Regions from separate parts of the Vibrio sp. QJM3NY_26 genome, predicted to be linked through region 1. Evidence: predicted binding sites of a transcription regulator. Region 1 holds the regulator's gene; the other holds the start of a gene.

Region 1 (7,938 bases):
CTAAATCAAAATGGTGTGTGCGAGGGTGTGCTGCGAGGTAATCGCGTAGCACAAGGCCAAGGTCAATTGGCGCGCCTTGCTGTTTGTGAGCTTTTAACATCTCTGCAATTCGTTCTGAAAGCAGATCATTCACTTGCTCAAATTCTTCGTACTCAACGTCGATTGGCGCTTGTCCCATCACTTCATCATCACGAAGCACGAGCGCTTCATCACGAAGATCGGTCAGCTTTTCAGCATCGGCATAGGTCAGTAGCCAAGGCGCATCAAAGTAGTCGGTAACCGACTGACGCAAGCGTTGGCTAAAGGCACGGTTTTTATCCATATCAATCGCGGTACGGATAAACTTATGCACGTGACGGTCATAACCGATCCATAAGTCGATCGCCTGTTGGCCCCAACTTGTGATTCGATCGAGTTTCATTTGCAAACCAAACAAGGTTTCGCCTACGAACTCGAGTTCATCGTCACCGTACACAATTTCTTGAATATCGAGGATCTGGGTTTGCAGTTCGTCACCGGCCGCTTGCAAGGTATCTTGCAATTCTTTTAGCGTCGCAGAAGTTTCTGATAGCAAAGCTTCACAGTTATTAATCGCTTCTCGCCAGTCCTTATTTAAAAGATCGGCAATTTGCTGCTTAACGGTTTGTTGCTGCTCATCCATAACACGTTGGTTAAGATCAATCTGATCGAAAATTTCACCAACTGAATATTTGAGCACGCCGTAAACGTTCTTTTTCCAATGCCCCGGAGTTCCGCCCTTCTGCGCAGCTTCAATGGCTTTTGCCATCTCATCGGCAACCATAGAAAGCTGAATAGACAGTTTTAATTTAGAGAACTGACGGTGACGTAAGTAATAATCAGAGATACCAACGGCCAACGGTGATAAGCGGTAGATGCTCGCACCATCGGTGATTTCACTGGTAAAGCGGCTGATCAACTTCTGTTTAACTAGCTCATTGATGGCATTGTTGGCACGAAACGCAGACGCTTCGCCAGTATCTTCAAACAGGCGAGTGACAATGGTAAATGCATCGTGCAGTTCACCTTCGCCCAACTCTTCATCGAACCTTTCATTGCTTAGTACTGCGATAGCAATCAAAAATGCTAAGCGCTCTGGTGGCAAGTTTAATGAAAAATCATGCTGCTTGACCCAGCCCACCAACTCATCAATTGGCTGCTCTTCGGCAGTTTGAGTCATTTCACTCATTGTGGTTCCTGTTACTGTTCTTCGTCATATCGAACGTATTAGATATGACGCCTATTTCTTTATGACGCGGGCTTGTTACAATTGCATAGCGCATGTTGTGGCTTCTTTTACCACATTCACCGCAGTTATTGCGCAGGTTTTTGAGCCCAAACGTGAATATAACGGCCTAGCGACAGATATGGCTCTTGGCGACATAGCTGTTTTTCTAGTTCCAATACATCTTCAAATTGGTAATCGCCCATGTACTCCATATTACCTATGTAGTCACTGAAAGAGCGAATGCCTGATTTACCACAGATTTCTAGACCGGCGTCTTCTATCCATTGGTAAACCTCTTCTGGCTTCAAGCCTTTTTGTGGTTGCAGCTTAAACCGTTTTCGATGTGGCATCCCATTCAATACATGAGGAATGTTGCCACAAATCACATTTTTCAGGACTAATCCGTGGTGGTTGTAAAACATTATCGAAGCAACGCCACCGGGGTTTACTTGCTCCAACAATAAATCAAGCGCCTCTTTAGGATCTGCGAGCCATTCCATTACGGCATGAAACATCAAAAAATCGACTTTCTCATCGAGATGTTCTGCGACTTTTTGTACCGGAGAATGGATGAATCGATACTGATCTAACAAACCCGCTTCGCTGATACTTTCTTCTGCTAGCTTCAGCATTTCAGAAGAGAGGTCGCAAAGAGAAACGTTATGCCCAAGCGACGCAATTTTTTGCGACATCTGCGCAAGGCCGCCTCCAGCATCAAGCACATGCAGCGGCGAAGCTGATTGCTCAAATTTGCTCAAAGCTTGTTCTAAATCTTCCCATACGATGATCTGACGGATCTCTCCTTTGTCAGAGCCGTAAATGTTTTTTGCAAATTTGTGGGCAATATCGTCGAAATTACGGTCTTCAGTCACGGCTACTTGAGTTATTATGTCCTATCGTGCCTGCTATTCTGTCACAGGAATTTCAGGAATAAAGAGGCGATGTCTCTTTTTACTACTAAGTGATGTTTTTTCGGACTATTCGGATATGTTTGAGCTGAAAAAAGTAGTGTCTTCGTTACTGATGCCACTGCCAGCAATGTTAATTCTCGCTTTTCTGGGTTTAGCCCTAGTGATGTTTACTACCAAAAGGAAGACGGGTTGCCTAATCACCCTTTCAGCCCTCTGTGGTATTTTCCTCATCGCTTTCCAGCCAGTTTCTAATCAACTTTTAATGCCAATGGAAAGGCAACACACCGCTTTTTTACCTGTCGATGAAACCATCGATTACGTGATGGTTCTCGGAAGTGGTCACGTCGTAGACGACCAAATCCCACCAACATCAGAGCTTAGTCGCACCGGTCTAATGCGTTTAAGTGAAGGGATTCGTATTCTACGCCTTTACCCTGGTGCAAAACTCATTTTGTCGGGCTATGGCGCAGGCACTGAAGTGAGCAATGCTAGAATGATGGCCAAAGTTGCGTTGGCACTAGGTGTCTCAAAGCCCGATATCATTCTGCTTGAAACAGCAAAAGACACTTGGGAAGAAGCCCGCCAAGCCGCTGCGTTCGTTAAAAATAAAAGAATGGTACTGGTAACTTCCGCTAGCCATATGACTCGCGCATTGAATGAATTCCATGCTGCCGGCATGAGGCCATTACCAGCACCAACCAACTACCTTGCACAAGAAGGGATTGTTGAACCTTGGAATAAGTACATGCCCAAAGCTCTTTACCTTGAACAAACTGAGCGTTACTGGCACGAAACAATGGGGTTGATGTGGCAAAGCCTGCGTGATTGGCTTGATACAAGTAATGACACCGTTGAAGAACCCATTGTTGTTCCTGAAACATCTCGCTTAGTTGAAGATGACGGTGGTATTTCTGCGGCGCAGCCTCAATAAACTCAACCGAATAAGTAAACTGGATCTTATCAGTAGACATAATCTTACCTGTAAACATAGTTTTATCTGTAGACTCGACCAGATAGGCAAAACTGATTAACCAAGTAATTTGCAGGTTTCCAGTTCGTAAACAGTAAAAGCTAAACAATAAAAAAGCCGAGACATCAATGATGTCTCGGCTTTTTACGTTTAAATATCGTTGTTGATTAGTCATTCCTAAAGGAAATCAATCACCAGCGAACATGTAACCTTCACCGTGAACCGTTACAAAAATTTGTGGATTCTTAGGGTCAAACTCCATCTTCGCACGCATACGACGGATTAACACGTCGATAGTTCGATCGTTTGGAGCATCCACTCGGTGGCTGATCATATTCAGAATGCGTTCACGACTTAATACCTGGTTAGGGTAAGAAGAGAGCGCAACCAACAGTTCATATTCAGCTTTAGTCAGTTTTACCGGTTCGCCGTTTTTGCTTAGCGCACGACGAGGGATATCAAACGTCCACTCACCAAAACGAACCACAGATTCGTCTTCAGTCTCTTCAACCTTACCTGCTGCTGTTTTACGAGCGGCAGAAATGCGCCAAAGTAGGTTTTTAACTCGAACCAATAACTCGCGAAGTTCGAAGGGTTTAGTAACGTAATCGTCAGCGCCCATTTCAAGGCCAACGATTTTGTCGATGCTATCCGTGCGTCCAGTAACTAAAATAATTCCAATGTCTGATTGACTGCGTAATTCGCGAGTTAGCATCAATCCATCTTCGCCTGGTAAGTTGATGTCCAGCATAATGAGGTCAACGTTATTATCTTCTAACACGTTTCTCATTTGAGCGCCGCTTTCCGCTTCGCTTACTGTGTAACCTTCGTTCTGGAAGTATCCGACCAGTTTACTGCGGGTTACCACATCATCTTCTACGACTAATACGTGATAGCTCATCTACACCACTTTTCTTATTTAATAGTTTCAGTGACTATTCTATTCATAACTCGTAACAATTCTAGTGGTACACAAGATAAAAGCCAGAAACATGGATCTTTTTTGATACAAGACAATCTTAAACCTTGCTATTTATCGTCCATCGCAATTCAATATAGGCATTACTACTAACGAGTAACTTTGCGTTTCGCAAATAACCTTGTTATTCAGCCTTGGTGTGCTTTGCACAAGTAACTTCAAGATGCATATAAGTAACACCACAAGACTAAATCAGGATCTAAGAAATGAAAGATACGAAAGCGTTCAACGAGCAAAGAGCAGAAATATACTGGTGGCTATCAAGCTTATTCGCTAAAGAGCTCACTCAAGAAGAACTCGATCACTACCACTCTGTTGAAATTCGTTCTTTCCTAACTGGTTTAGGCGAAAATGAAACACTAAAGCCGGCGATCGATAGCCTAGTGGATGCGCTAAACCGCCTACAAACGCGTGAGGATGCTCAACTAGAATTGTCTGCTGACTTCTGTGACTTATTCTTAAAAACAGATAAGCATGGCGCACTTCCTTACGCTTCTATGTATATCGGTGAGACTGGCCTTTTGAATGATAAGCCAGCAAAAGATATGGAAGAGATCATGGCCAAGCACAACTTAGTGGTGAACCAAGACCTAAAAGAACCAGCTGACCACATCGCTATCGCACTCGACTTCCTTGGCAACTTGATCATCCGTTCTAATGAAACGGAACTTGAAGAAGAGCTAGAGAAATCGTTCATTGTTCAACAGCAATTTATCGAGCAACAACTTCTTACTTGGGTACCAAAGTTCAACGTTAAATGTCATGACGTTGACGAATTCGGTTTCTACGCATCAGTCTCATCTCTGCTACTTGCATTCTGTAAATTGGACACCCAATACCTCGCTGGTGAATAAGCTTATTGGATGACTCGTTAAATAAATTCAGAAGAATGTGACAATTCACCCGGATTTCCGGGTGAATTTTATTGCGAGTAATTTCTAGTCAGTCTAAAATTGTGACCGCAAACGATAAAATATGAAACATTCACGAAATGCTATGCTTATTATAGTTTTGAGCATTTCGGTGTTAAGACAAGCCGCTCAATAGCGGTTTTTTGTTTTTTAGCACTTTAGTACCCAAAGAGCCCTACAAATTTAAGCTCTTAGTTAGGTAGCTTAACGGCTACTTCATTCCGTACTTTGGGAAAGTAGCTTCTAATAGGATAAAACCATGGCCACTATAAAAGATGTCGCTCGCTTAGCAGGCGTATCAACAACAACCGTTTCTCACGTAATCAACAAAACTCGCTTTGTTGCAGAAGCGACGCAAGAAAAAGTAAATAAAGCCGTAGACGAACTGAACTATGCACCAAGTGCCGTTGCTCGTAGTTTGAAGTGCAATACAACCCGCACTATCGGCATGCTAGTTACTCAATCAACTAACCTATTCTTCTCTGAAGTTATCGATGGTGTTGAAAGCTACTGCTACCGTCAAGGTTACACTTTGATTCTGTGTAATACGGGCGGTATCTATGAGAAGCAACGTGACTACATTCGAATGCTTGCAGAGAAACGTGTAGATGGCATCTTAGTTATGTGTTCTGACCTAACTGAAGAGCTAAGAGGCATGTTAGACCGTCACGCTGACATTCCTAAAGTGATTATGGATTGGGGCCCTGAGAGTTCTCAAGCAGATAAGATCATCGACAACTCTGAGGAAGGTGGTTACCTAGCGACCAAATACCTCATTGAGCACGGTCACTCCAAGATTGCTTGTTTAAGTGGCCACTTAGACAAAGCGGCATGTGTTGAACGCATCGCGGGTTACAAACGCGCACTCAACGAAGCTAAGATTGCTACCGATGATAACATGATCATTGAAGGTAACTTCGAGTGTGATACTGCGGTTCTTGCTGCAGAGAAAATCATTAAGATGGTAGATCGCCCAACGGCCGTATTCTGTTTTAACGACACAATGGCACTCGGCCTAATGAGCAGATTGCAAGAGAAAGGAATTCGTATCCCTGAAGATATTTCAGTGATCGGCTATGACAACATCGAGTTGGCTGAATACTTCTCTCCACCGTTAACAACGGTTCACCAACCCAAACGTCGTGTTGGTAAGAACGCTTTCGAAATTTTGTTAGAACGCATTAAAGATAAAGACCATGAAAAGCGTGTGTTCGAAATGCACCCTGAAATTGTTGAGCGAAGCACAGTTAAAACGTTAAATTAATTGATAAATTCAGTTTAATATAATTAAGCGCACCTTTAGGTGCGCTTTTTTTATCAACAACATGAATGAACCTGGTATCATACTGGAAAGATCATTAATTGAAGCAATATCACATTTTGAAATAACAAGTGTGAGCCTCATTCAACAAAAACTTTATTCTATTCAATCAGTCACGCACAGGGCAAATCACTTGAAAGAGTGAGACGCAAAGCTTCCGGCCTAAACCACTCGTTGGTATGGTAGCGGGGTTACCGATGGCAAAATGCAGTAACTACTAATAATTTAGTAATTTACGGCTAATTGACAATTTAATTGCAACATTTTGCTAATCTCTCGGACCTGCTTATTTGGTGGCGTAGTTCAAATACACCGAGATAAATAACATGGATAAACCGATACTAAAGGATTCAATGAAATTATTTGAATCCCTAGGAAAAATAAAATCACGCTCGATGTTTGGTGGCTTCGGTCTTTTTGCTGATGACACTATGTTTGCTCTGGTTGTAAATGACCAGCTGCACATACGAGCAGACAAATGCACAACGAAACAGTTCGAACAACAAGGCTTTCAACCGTACGTCTACAAAAAACGTGGTTTCCCTGTCGTTACTAAATATTTCGCTTTACCCGAAGGCCTGTGGCAAGACCAAGAGAAAATCTTGCAGCTTGCAACGACGTCTCTGGGTTTTGCTAAAGAAGAAAAAGCTGAGCAATCTTCAGCTAAGCCTACTCGACTCAAAGATCTGCCCAACCTTCGACTCGCCACTGAGCGTATGTTGAAAAAAGCAGGGATCGATTCCGTAGAACGTTTATATGAATCTGGCTCTGTAAACGCATTTAACGCCATCAAAGAATCACATGCGTCTTCTGTCAGTATTGAACTACTTTGGGCGCTAGAAGGCGCGATCAATGGCACACATTGGTCTGTTATACCGCAGCAGCGTCGTGAAGAGCTTATCAATCGCGTCAATTAACATTGTAAGTGAAAAACTATATACATAACTAAGCCGCATTTACTGCGGCTTTTTTTATATCTGCTGAAAGTTAATCTATGCTTTGCCTGTCTGTCTATACTAATGGTATACATTGAAAATTTAGAGGAAGTATCAATGAGTAAGAAAATGATATTGGGTATTGTGTTGGTCGTAACCATCGTCTTGTTAGGCGTCAATTTCGGCCAATACCTAACGCTTGAAAATGCCAAGGCCCAACAAGCCGTTTTAAATGACTACATTGATAGCAACTTCATTGCTGCCGCTGCTATCTATTTTGTCGCGTATGTAATGATTACTGCTTTCTCAATTCCTGGTGCTGCTGTTGTGACCCTGTTAGGAGCTGCGCTATTTGGTTTCTGGAATAGTTTGCTGCTGGTCTCTTTCGCCAGTGCCATTGGTGCAACCCTCGCATTTCTAAGTAGCCGCTACCTTTTACGTGACTGGATCCAAACCAAATTTGGTGACAAATTAGCAACGATTAACAAGGGCGTTGAAAAAGACGGAGCATTTTACTTGTTTTCTCTGCGTCTGATTCCTGTATTCCCATTTTTCCTTATCAATCTGTTGATGGGTCTAACACCGATGTCTGTGAGTCGCTATTACATTACAAGTCAAATAGGAATGTTACCGGGTACTGCCGTTTTCTTGAATGCTGGTACTCA
Region 2 (7,938 bases), on a different replicon from region 1:
TGCGTTTGATATCCCAGTCGGTAGCAAAACTGACTGTAGAAAAAGCGCTAACACACAATACAGCGATTGATATCAATAGCTTGTACATACAAAACCCTTTATAAAAGATGGGGTATTGTACTTAGATTAACGCTTTCTCAAAGAATCTTTAGTTCTCGACCCACACTTTATCGTGAGAAGCATGATCTTGTGCCCAAAAATCATGTAACTGCTTGGCAAAGCCGTTGATATCTTGACCGTTTTCAATAATCACGTCGGAGATCAACAGAGAGTCTTCCACTTCTGTGACAATAGCACTCGCCACAACATCACCACTTTGAGTACCAATGTATAAAACATGCTCATCAGACAACATAATCTGACTCAAGAACTCGAGCATATGTGCCCTTTCGGTTTCATCGTGATAAACACTGGCTTGGTTAAGTGAAAAAAGTACCGTCAGTTTATGGAAATCGACTTTATGAAGTTCATCAATTTGGGAAGGAATTTGATCTTGAGCGAGGAGTTGGTAATTCTTGGATGGGAGTCTGCTTTGATAAAGTTCTCGACCTAGCAAGCTCTCCTTTGCGGGATAAGCAATGTCGAGTTGGCTAAACAGCCATTGGTTTTTCTTATGCGCGCTTTCAGGTATTTCGTTATTCATTCTTTTAGTACCTAAGATTAGTAACCCCAAATATCACAGTTATTTGGAAGACATATGGTCGGCGTAGGTGCCGAGCTACATGCAGAAAGGATACAGAGCATAACTAACACCAACAAGTACTTTAAATGCTTCATATTTTTCATTCTCTCATAACATCCTTTAAGAACTCGGTGAAAAGCTCTACACTCGTATTCAAGCTTTCAATATCCTTATAGTAAACAGAACTATATAAATAAAAAGGACTTCTTATGAAAAAAGCCTTAATAGCAGCAGGTATCATCACAATGTTAGCAGGCTGTTCGGACAACGAGGTTGGCGACGTCTCTTTGGGATTCTTCACAATGAAGGATATCAAAATGTCATCTTTAGATGATGATAAGATCGAAGGTGTGACTTGTCACATTGCATCAATCGAAGCAAATCTTAGCCTTTCTGATCCAAGCGATAGCTCTATATCTTGTCGTCAAACGGGCGAAATCACTCCAGAAATGATTGCTAAAATAGACAAAAGTAAATCAGGTGAAGTGGTATTCAAGCAGTCGAAAAGTATCTTTTTTAAAACGATGAAGGTTCGTCGTATCTACGATGCTGAGAATCAATCGCTGCTTTACTTGTCTTACACAACCAAAGAAACAGAAGGCAGTTTCAAACATAGCCTTTCAACCGTTCCGCTATGGGGTACAAAGGCTTACGTAGATCCGGCAACACTCGTTCCAGTCGAATAGTCTCACACGAATGGTCTGAAGCAAGAGTAAGCTGAATCACCTGTACAGACATTGCGCAGGTGATTCAAAATGTAATAAAAATGAAAGAAACAGAAACAAAATGTGATATCATGCGGCAAAATTTTTTCACTGTATTTGTCATATGAAATTTCCTGGACAGCGTAAATCTAAGCACTACTTTCCAACTCACGCCCGTGATCCGTTGGTCAACCAAATTCAACAAACACCTAAGCTTCACCGCGCAACAATTGTCGGTGTGGGTCAAACTATTGTTGATATCGAGGCCCGTGTTGACAACGCGTTCCTAGAAAAATACGAGCTGAGTAAAGGTCACTCACTAGTATTGGAAGAAAGTAAAGCAGATGCGCTGTATGAAGAATTAGTTCAACGCGGTTTGATCACGCATCAATACCCTGGCGATACTATCGGCAATACATTGCACAACTATTCCGTACTTGCAGACAGTAAATCTGTCCTGCTTGGCGTAATGTCTAAGAAGATTGAAGTTGGCTCATTTGGTTACCGCTACCTTTGCCGCACTTCTTCTCGTATGAACTTAAACCACCTACAAACCGTTGATGGTCCAATTGGTCGTTGTTATACGCTCATTACCGAAGATGGCGAACGTACGTTTGCGATCAACGAAGGACACATGAACCAACTACTCCCTGAAAGTATTCCTGAACAGATTTTTGAAAAAGCGTCTGCATTGGTTGTGTCTTCATACTTAATGCGCGGTAAGCCTGAAGATCCGATGCCAAAAGCGGTACAAAAAGCGATTGAATACGCGAAAGCGCACAATGTGCCTGTTGTACTGACGCTTGGTACGAAGTACGTGATCGAAGGTAACGCTGAATGGTGGCAAGAATACCTGAAAGAGAACGTAACCATCGTCGCAATGAACGAAGATGAAGGTGAAGCATTAACGGGTGAAAAAGATCCTTTGCTAGCGGCGAACAAAGCGCTTGAGTGGGTTGACCTAGTTCTCTGCACTGCGGGTCCTGTCGGCTTATACATGGCAGGCTACACTGACGAGCCAGCGAAACGCGAAACCACACTACCGTTATTACCGGGTAACATTCCTGAATTTAACAAATACGAATTCAGCCGTGCGATGCGTAAGCAAGACTGTAAAGACCCAGTAAAAGTGTACTCTCACATCGGCCCTTACTTAGGTGGCCCACTTGAGATTAAAAACACAAACGGTGCTGGTGATGGCGCGCTTTCGGCACTTCTACATGACATGGCAGCGAACAGTTACCATCACGTGAACGTACCGAATTCAGAGAAACACGAGCACGCGTGCTTGACTTACTCTTCACTGTCTCAAATTTGTAAGTACGCAAACCGCGTAAGCTATGAGGTGCTAACTCAGCACTCTCCTCGCCTTTCTCGTGCGCTACCTGAACGCGAAGATAGCTTAGAAGAAACATACTGGGATCGATAATCAACCATGCCAGGTTGTTAACTCATCAAAGTTGATGACCAGCTAGATTTTCCATTCCTAAAGGGCTGCTATATGCAGCCCTTTTTGTATTCAGCACTAATATAACTGCAGCTGAAGGTAGTCACATCGAATATTTTGCTCGTTTAACATTTGATCTCGCGCAATGACTCTTTAGATCTGTTATCTTCCAGCACATAATTCGTGTGGTTTGCCTTTACTTGGCAAATTTATACAGTACTATCGCCACGCAAACGTTTACGTACAACCTTTCGGTTCTGATATAAGGATCAAATATGCTGTCTGATATTGATATTTGTCGCTCTACTCCCCTTAAAAACATCAGTGAAGTTGCCAAACAAGCTGGCCTGCAACACAACGAACATCAGCCATTAGGGCAATACAAATCTAAAGTGTCTCTGACATCACTTGAACGCCTCGCCAACCAACAAGATGGTAAATTGGTCGTGGTGACCGCTATCACACCAACGCCTCTTGGCGAAGGCAAAACCGTCACTACTATTGGATTAGCACAAGGCCTCGCAAAGATTAACCAATCTGCGATGGCCTGCATTCGCCAGCCTTCAATGGGCCCAGTTTTTGGTGTTAAAGGTGGCGCAGCCGGTGGTGGTTACTCTCAAGTCGCCCCTATGGAACAATTAAACTTGCACCTCACCGGTGATATTCATGCTGTAACAGCCGCTCACAACCTTGCCTCTGCCGCTATCGACGCTCGTTTGTATCACGAGCAGCGTGAAGGATTAGAAGCCTTTGAAACGCGCTCTGGCTTAAAATCATTAGACATCGATCCAAGCAGAATCGTGTGGCGCCGTGTACTCGACCACAATGACCGCGCATTGCGCATGATCACAGTAGGCAAAAACGAAGCAGACAAAACAATTAATGGCCTTGAACGCGAAGATGGTTTTGATATCTCAGCCGCTTCAGAGCTGATGGCTATTCTCGCGCTGGCCGATGATCTACAAGACCTACGCAAGCGTATCGGCCGTGTCGTACTCGCATACAACAATCAAGGTTCGCCATTAACCGCAGAAGACTTCAACGTTGCAGGCGCGATGACAGTAACGATGAAGGACTCTATTGAACCTACATTGATGCAAACCCTTGAAGGCGTTCCTACCCTAATACACGCGGGGCCTTTCGCTAACATTGCACATGGTAACTCTTCAATTATTGCCGATAAGATTGCTCTCAAACTGAGTGATTTTGTTGTGACTGAAGGCGGCTTCGGCTCTGACATGGGGTTTGAGAAAGCTTGTAACATAAAGGTGAAAGCATCGAACAAAAAACCCGATTGCGCAGTCGTTGTAGCTACATTACGCGGATTAAAGGCGAACTCTGGATTATACGATTTAAGACCAGGCACTCCGTTACCGGATTCGATTTTTAATGATGACCAAGACGCCCTAGCCGCGGGCTTCGAAAACCTTAAATGGCATATCAACAATGTTAAGCAATACCAAGTGCCAACGGTAGTAGCAATTAACCAATTCCCACAAGATTCTGCTCAAGAGATCGATGCTTTGAAACAAATGATCACCGACTTTGACCCAAGTGTCAGCGTTGAAGTAAGTGAAGCCTTTGGTCAAGGTGGTGAAGGTACAACTCAGTTGGCTCACGCCGTGGTAAAAGCATGCAAAACAGAGAGTAAATTTAAGCCTTTGTACTACTCTGAGCAAAGCTTAGAAGAGAAACTGATGGCAGTCGCTGAAGTCGGATACGGCGCAGCAAGTATTTCGCTATCACCACTGGCAAGAAAGCAACTGACTGAGTTCAACCAACACGGCTATAGCGACCTATCGGTTTGTTTGGCAAAAACGCCATTATCGATTTCAACAGAAGCTCAAATAAAGGGTGCACCCACTCAGTTTGACGTACCCGTTAGAGAGTTAAAACTATGTGCTGGTGCAGGCTTCATCTACGCTTTGTGCGGCAACGTAATGACCATGCCAGGTTTACCTGATAAACCGGCTTTCATGTCATTAGATATTGATAGCAATGGAAATATTATCGGCCTAAGCTAGCTGCTCATAGCTAGATAAACGGCAATTAATCGCGATTAATTGGGCTCAAGTTTCAGATCGTCGTTCTATATCGAGCAATCATTTTTTAACGAAGTGATTGCTCAACAATCAAGCTTAATTGCAAAAAGTTGCACTAAAACCATAATTATATGCAAAGCTTGTTTTAAGTTCTGGGTCAAGATCACATTAAAAACCCCATAAAATATATAGTATTGCGCTGATTCTTTGAGGACAGTGATGAATACGAGTATAAAAAAACTAGTCAGCCAATTTCTATGTACCATTTTTGCCCTAGGACTAGTCCCTGCCCTCTATATTAACTCTGAATTTGATCGGATAGACGCTCAGCACACGCTAAATATTAAGCAATCAAGTCAAAACCAAATTGAATACAGCTTCCACGAACTGGCCGTTATTGTTGACCAAATATCTAATTCTGTTCCTTCCATCGCAGACTCTCAAACGTTGCTTCGCGCAATTGAAGAACCATCAATTGTTCATAAACAAGCTCTGCAAGATTTGTGGGTGATGTTAGCTCGCGGACAACAATACTATTCTCAACTTCGCTACCTCGACCTAGAAGGTAACGAGGTTTACCGTATCAATTACAACAACAATAAAGCGACAATAGTTCCTGAGAATAAACTGCAGAACAAATCAGCTCGTAGCTACTTTAAAGATCTCCATCGACTGAAGATTGGAGACGTAAGCTCCAACGGTATCGATTTAGAGATTGAAAATGGTGAGGTTGTCCATCCTTTGATGCCAGCCCTAAGGATAATGACACCCGTCGCATCAGAAGATCGTATTATTGGTTACTTTATCGCTAACCTGAATATGCTCGAGGTCTACGACCGTCTTCTTTATCAAATCGGTACGTCATCCGCCGTCCCTGTTATTCTTAACAGGACCGGACATGTCATCATGGGCCCGGATATCGAAGAATCGTTTGGCCATCTTATTGAATCTCGTTCAGATAAAACCTACGCGAAGCTTTACCCTGAACTTTGGAAAGCCATTCAAGAAAATACCTCTTCTAGCTACTTTGATGGTAAAAACTGGTATTTCCACTCAGATATCAGCCCTAAAATAAAGCAATTTGAAGGACCAATTTATTTGGTTCTTCATGTTGAAAACCAACTGTTCAGCAGCCAGTACCTACAAGAAAAACAAGCCATATTCGTGCAGGTCATCACCTTATCTTTCCTAATTTCTATGATCTCTGCTGGTTTTGTTTTGTGGAACAGTAACCATAAAAAGAACAGCATAGATAGCCAACTGGCCAAAGCAGCAATGAACGGTATGTCTGCACTGGTCATTACCGACAGAAATAACCGAATCATTAAAGTTAACCAAGAATTTACTCGAGTCAGTGGCTACGAACTGGAAGAAGTAAAAGGTCGCCAACCATCGATGTTTGCCTCTGGGCGCTATAATCAGGAGTTCTACATCAAGATGTGGAGCGTAATCCAGAAGAAAGGCATGTGGGAGGGAGAAGTGATAAATCGTCGCAAAGACGGTTCATTGATTACCGAAATACTACGAATCCAAACCATCAAAGATTCGAAAGATGTGATTCAGTTTTACGTCGCTTCTTTTGTCGATATTAGTAAACACAAAGAACTCGAGAAAAAGCTCAGAAATCTAAGTGAAAAGGACGCATTAGCTGGTTGCTGGAATCGAAGAAAATTTGACCTTGAACTTCGCGACGAATGTTCTCGTGTTAATCGTTACCCTACTCGCGAGCAATCTTGCTTAGCTATCTTGGATATTGACTACTTCAAACGCATTAACGACAGATTTGGGCACGACTACGGTGATCGAGTCATTCAAACAGTCGCTCAAGTACTTCAGCGTGAATGCCGTGAAACAGATTTTGTTGCTCGCATTGGTGGCGAAGAGTTTGGTGTTATTCTTCCTCACACCACAACGGAAGGAGCTGAATACGTTCTCAACAGGCTGAGAATTGCAGTCAGCCTTGAACTCGATAACGTAGTCACTGTGAGTGGCGGCATTACTAACATCACCAATGATCCAGCACTGAACTACAAGTGCGCTGATTTAGCGTTATACGAAGCTAAAGCAGCAGGTAGAAACAATGTATGCTTATTCCTAGACAAAGAAATAAGTGAAATAGCCTAACAAAAGATAGTACAAGCACTCTTGTTAGGCTCTCGATCAACTTGGGGCCGGGTAAAACTCTAACTTGTTCCCTTCTACCACCAGAATGCAATCCATCTTCGCAGCATGAGCGGCTTGTTTACCTAAGTTCGTATCTTCAAACACAACACACTGCTTTGGCTGTAATCCCATACCAAAACACGCATCTAAGAAGGTATCTGGATTGGGTTTGTGATTCTTAACATCTGTTGCTGTCACTAGGATATCGAGCTTGCTCAAGATATCTGTTTTGTCCAACAACTGTTCGGCACTTTTACGTTGGCTGCCCGTTCCAACCGCAATCTTTTTGCTGCCTAAATGCTCTAACAACAGAGAATGCGTACAAGGGATAATATCCCCTTTATCTTCAATAGCCGCAAACGACGCCATCTTAAACGTAGAAACCGCTTGTGGGTCGAGCGATAAACCGTACTTACTGTTCACTTCACTGGCGATCTTATAACTCGGCATGCCACCTAAGCTATGCAGCCAAGACGCTTCAAAATGAAAACCGAATTCTTCAGCCGTTTGCTGCCACGCCTTTACATGTGCTGGCATCGTATCGATCAACGTACCATCCATATCAAAGATTAATCCATCATATGCCGTTAAATCTATTTTCATCACTACTACCACTGTTTGAGAAAGTTACTGATACCATAACCAATATTCAGTATCATGACCCCATATTACCGTTCAAAATGGATGTTTATGTTACAAATATCTAACTCTGTTTCAATTCAAGACTGGGAAATCCAGTTAACTGCGATCAGAGCACAAGGAGCTGGCGGTCAAAACGTCAATAAAGTATCGAGCGCGATACACTTACGTTTTGATATTAATCACTCCACACTACCTGATTTCTATAAAGAAAGACTGTTAGCGCACAAAGATAGCCGCATCACGAAAGATGGAGTAATT

The links. The regulator PurR, encoded in region 1, represses purine synthesis genes. The targets are predictions, from matches to a motif close to TNANGNAAACGTTTNCNTNA.
Region 2: a site for PurR is predicted at 3,059-3,078, ahead of AC3CH4_RS23150 (formate--tetrahydrofolate ligase). Genes of this name have one in related genera too.

The regions. Positions count from the first base shown of each region.
Region 1 is NZ_CM173515.1:2,267,605-2,275,542, forward strand. It holds gene mukF (chromosome partition protein MukF) at 1-1,207, opposite strand, end outside; gene cmoM (tRNA uridine 5-oxyacetic acid(34) methyltransferase CmoM) at 1,333-2,118, opposite strand; gene elyC (envelope biogenesis factor ElyC) at 2,234-3,088, shown strand; gene torR (two-component system response regulator TorR) at 3,315-4,028, opposite strand; gene torD (molecular chaperone TorD) at 4,313-4,960, shown strand; gene purR (HTH-type transcriptional repressor PurR) at 5,277-6,281, shown strand; cyclic di-GMP riboswitch class I at 6,452-6,537, shown strand; gene AC3CH4_RS09975 (TfoX/Sxy family DNA transformation protein) at 6,665-7,255, shown strand; gene AC3CH4_RS09980 (TVP38/TMEM64 family protein) at 7,391-7,938, shown strand, end outside.
Region 2 is NZ_CM173516.1:1,758,780-1,766,717, forward strand. It holds gene AC3CH4_RS23130 (HD domain-containing phosphohydrolase) at 1-88, opposite strand, end outside; gene AC3CH4_RS23135 (hypothetical protein) at 149-643, opposite strand; gene AC3CH4_RS23140 (CreA family protein) at 892-1,368, shown strand; gene AC3CH4_RS23145 (inosine/guanosine kinase) at 1,511-2,815, shown strand; gene AC3CH4_RS23150 (formate--tetrahydrofolate ligase) at 3,109-4,857, shown strand; gene AC3CH4_RS23155 (sensor domain-containing diguanylate cyclase) at 5,095-6,999, shown strand; gene AC3CH4_RS23160 (beta-phosphoglucomutase family hydrolase) at 7,036-7,641, opposite strand; gene arfB (alternative ribosome rescue aminoacyl-tRNA hydrolase ArfB) at 7,729-7,938, shown strand, end outside.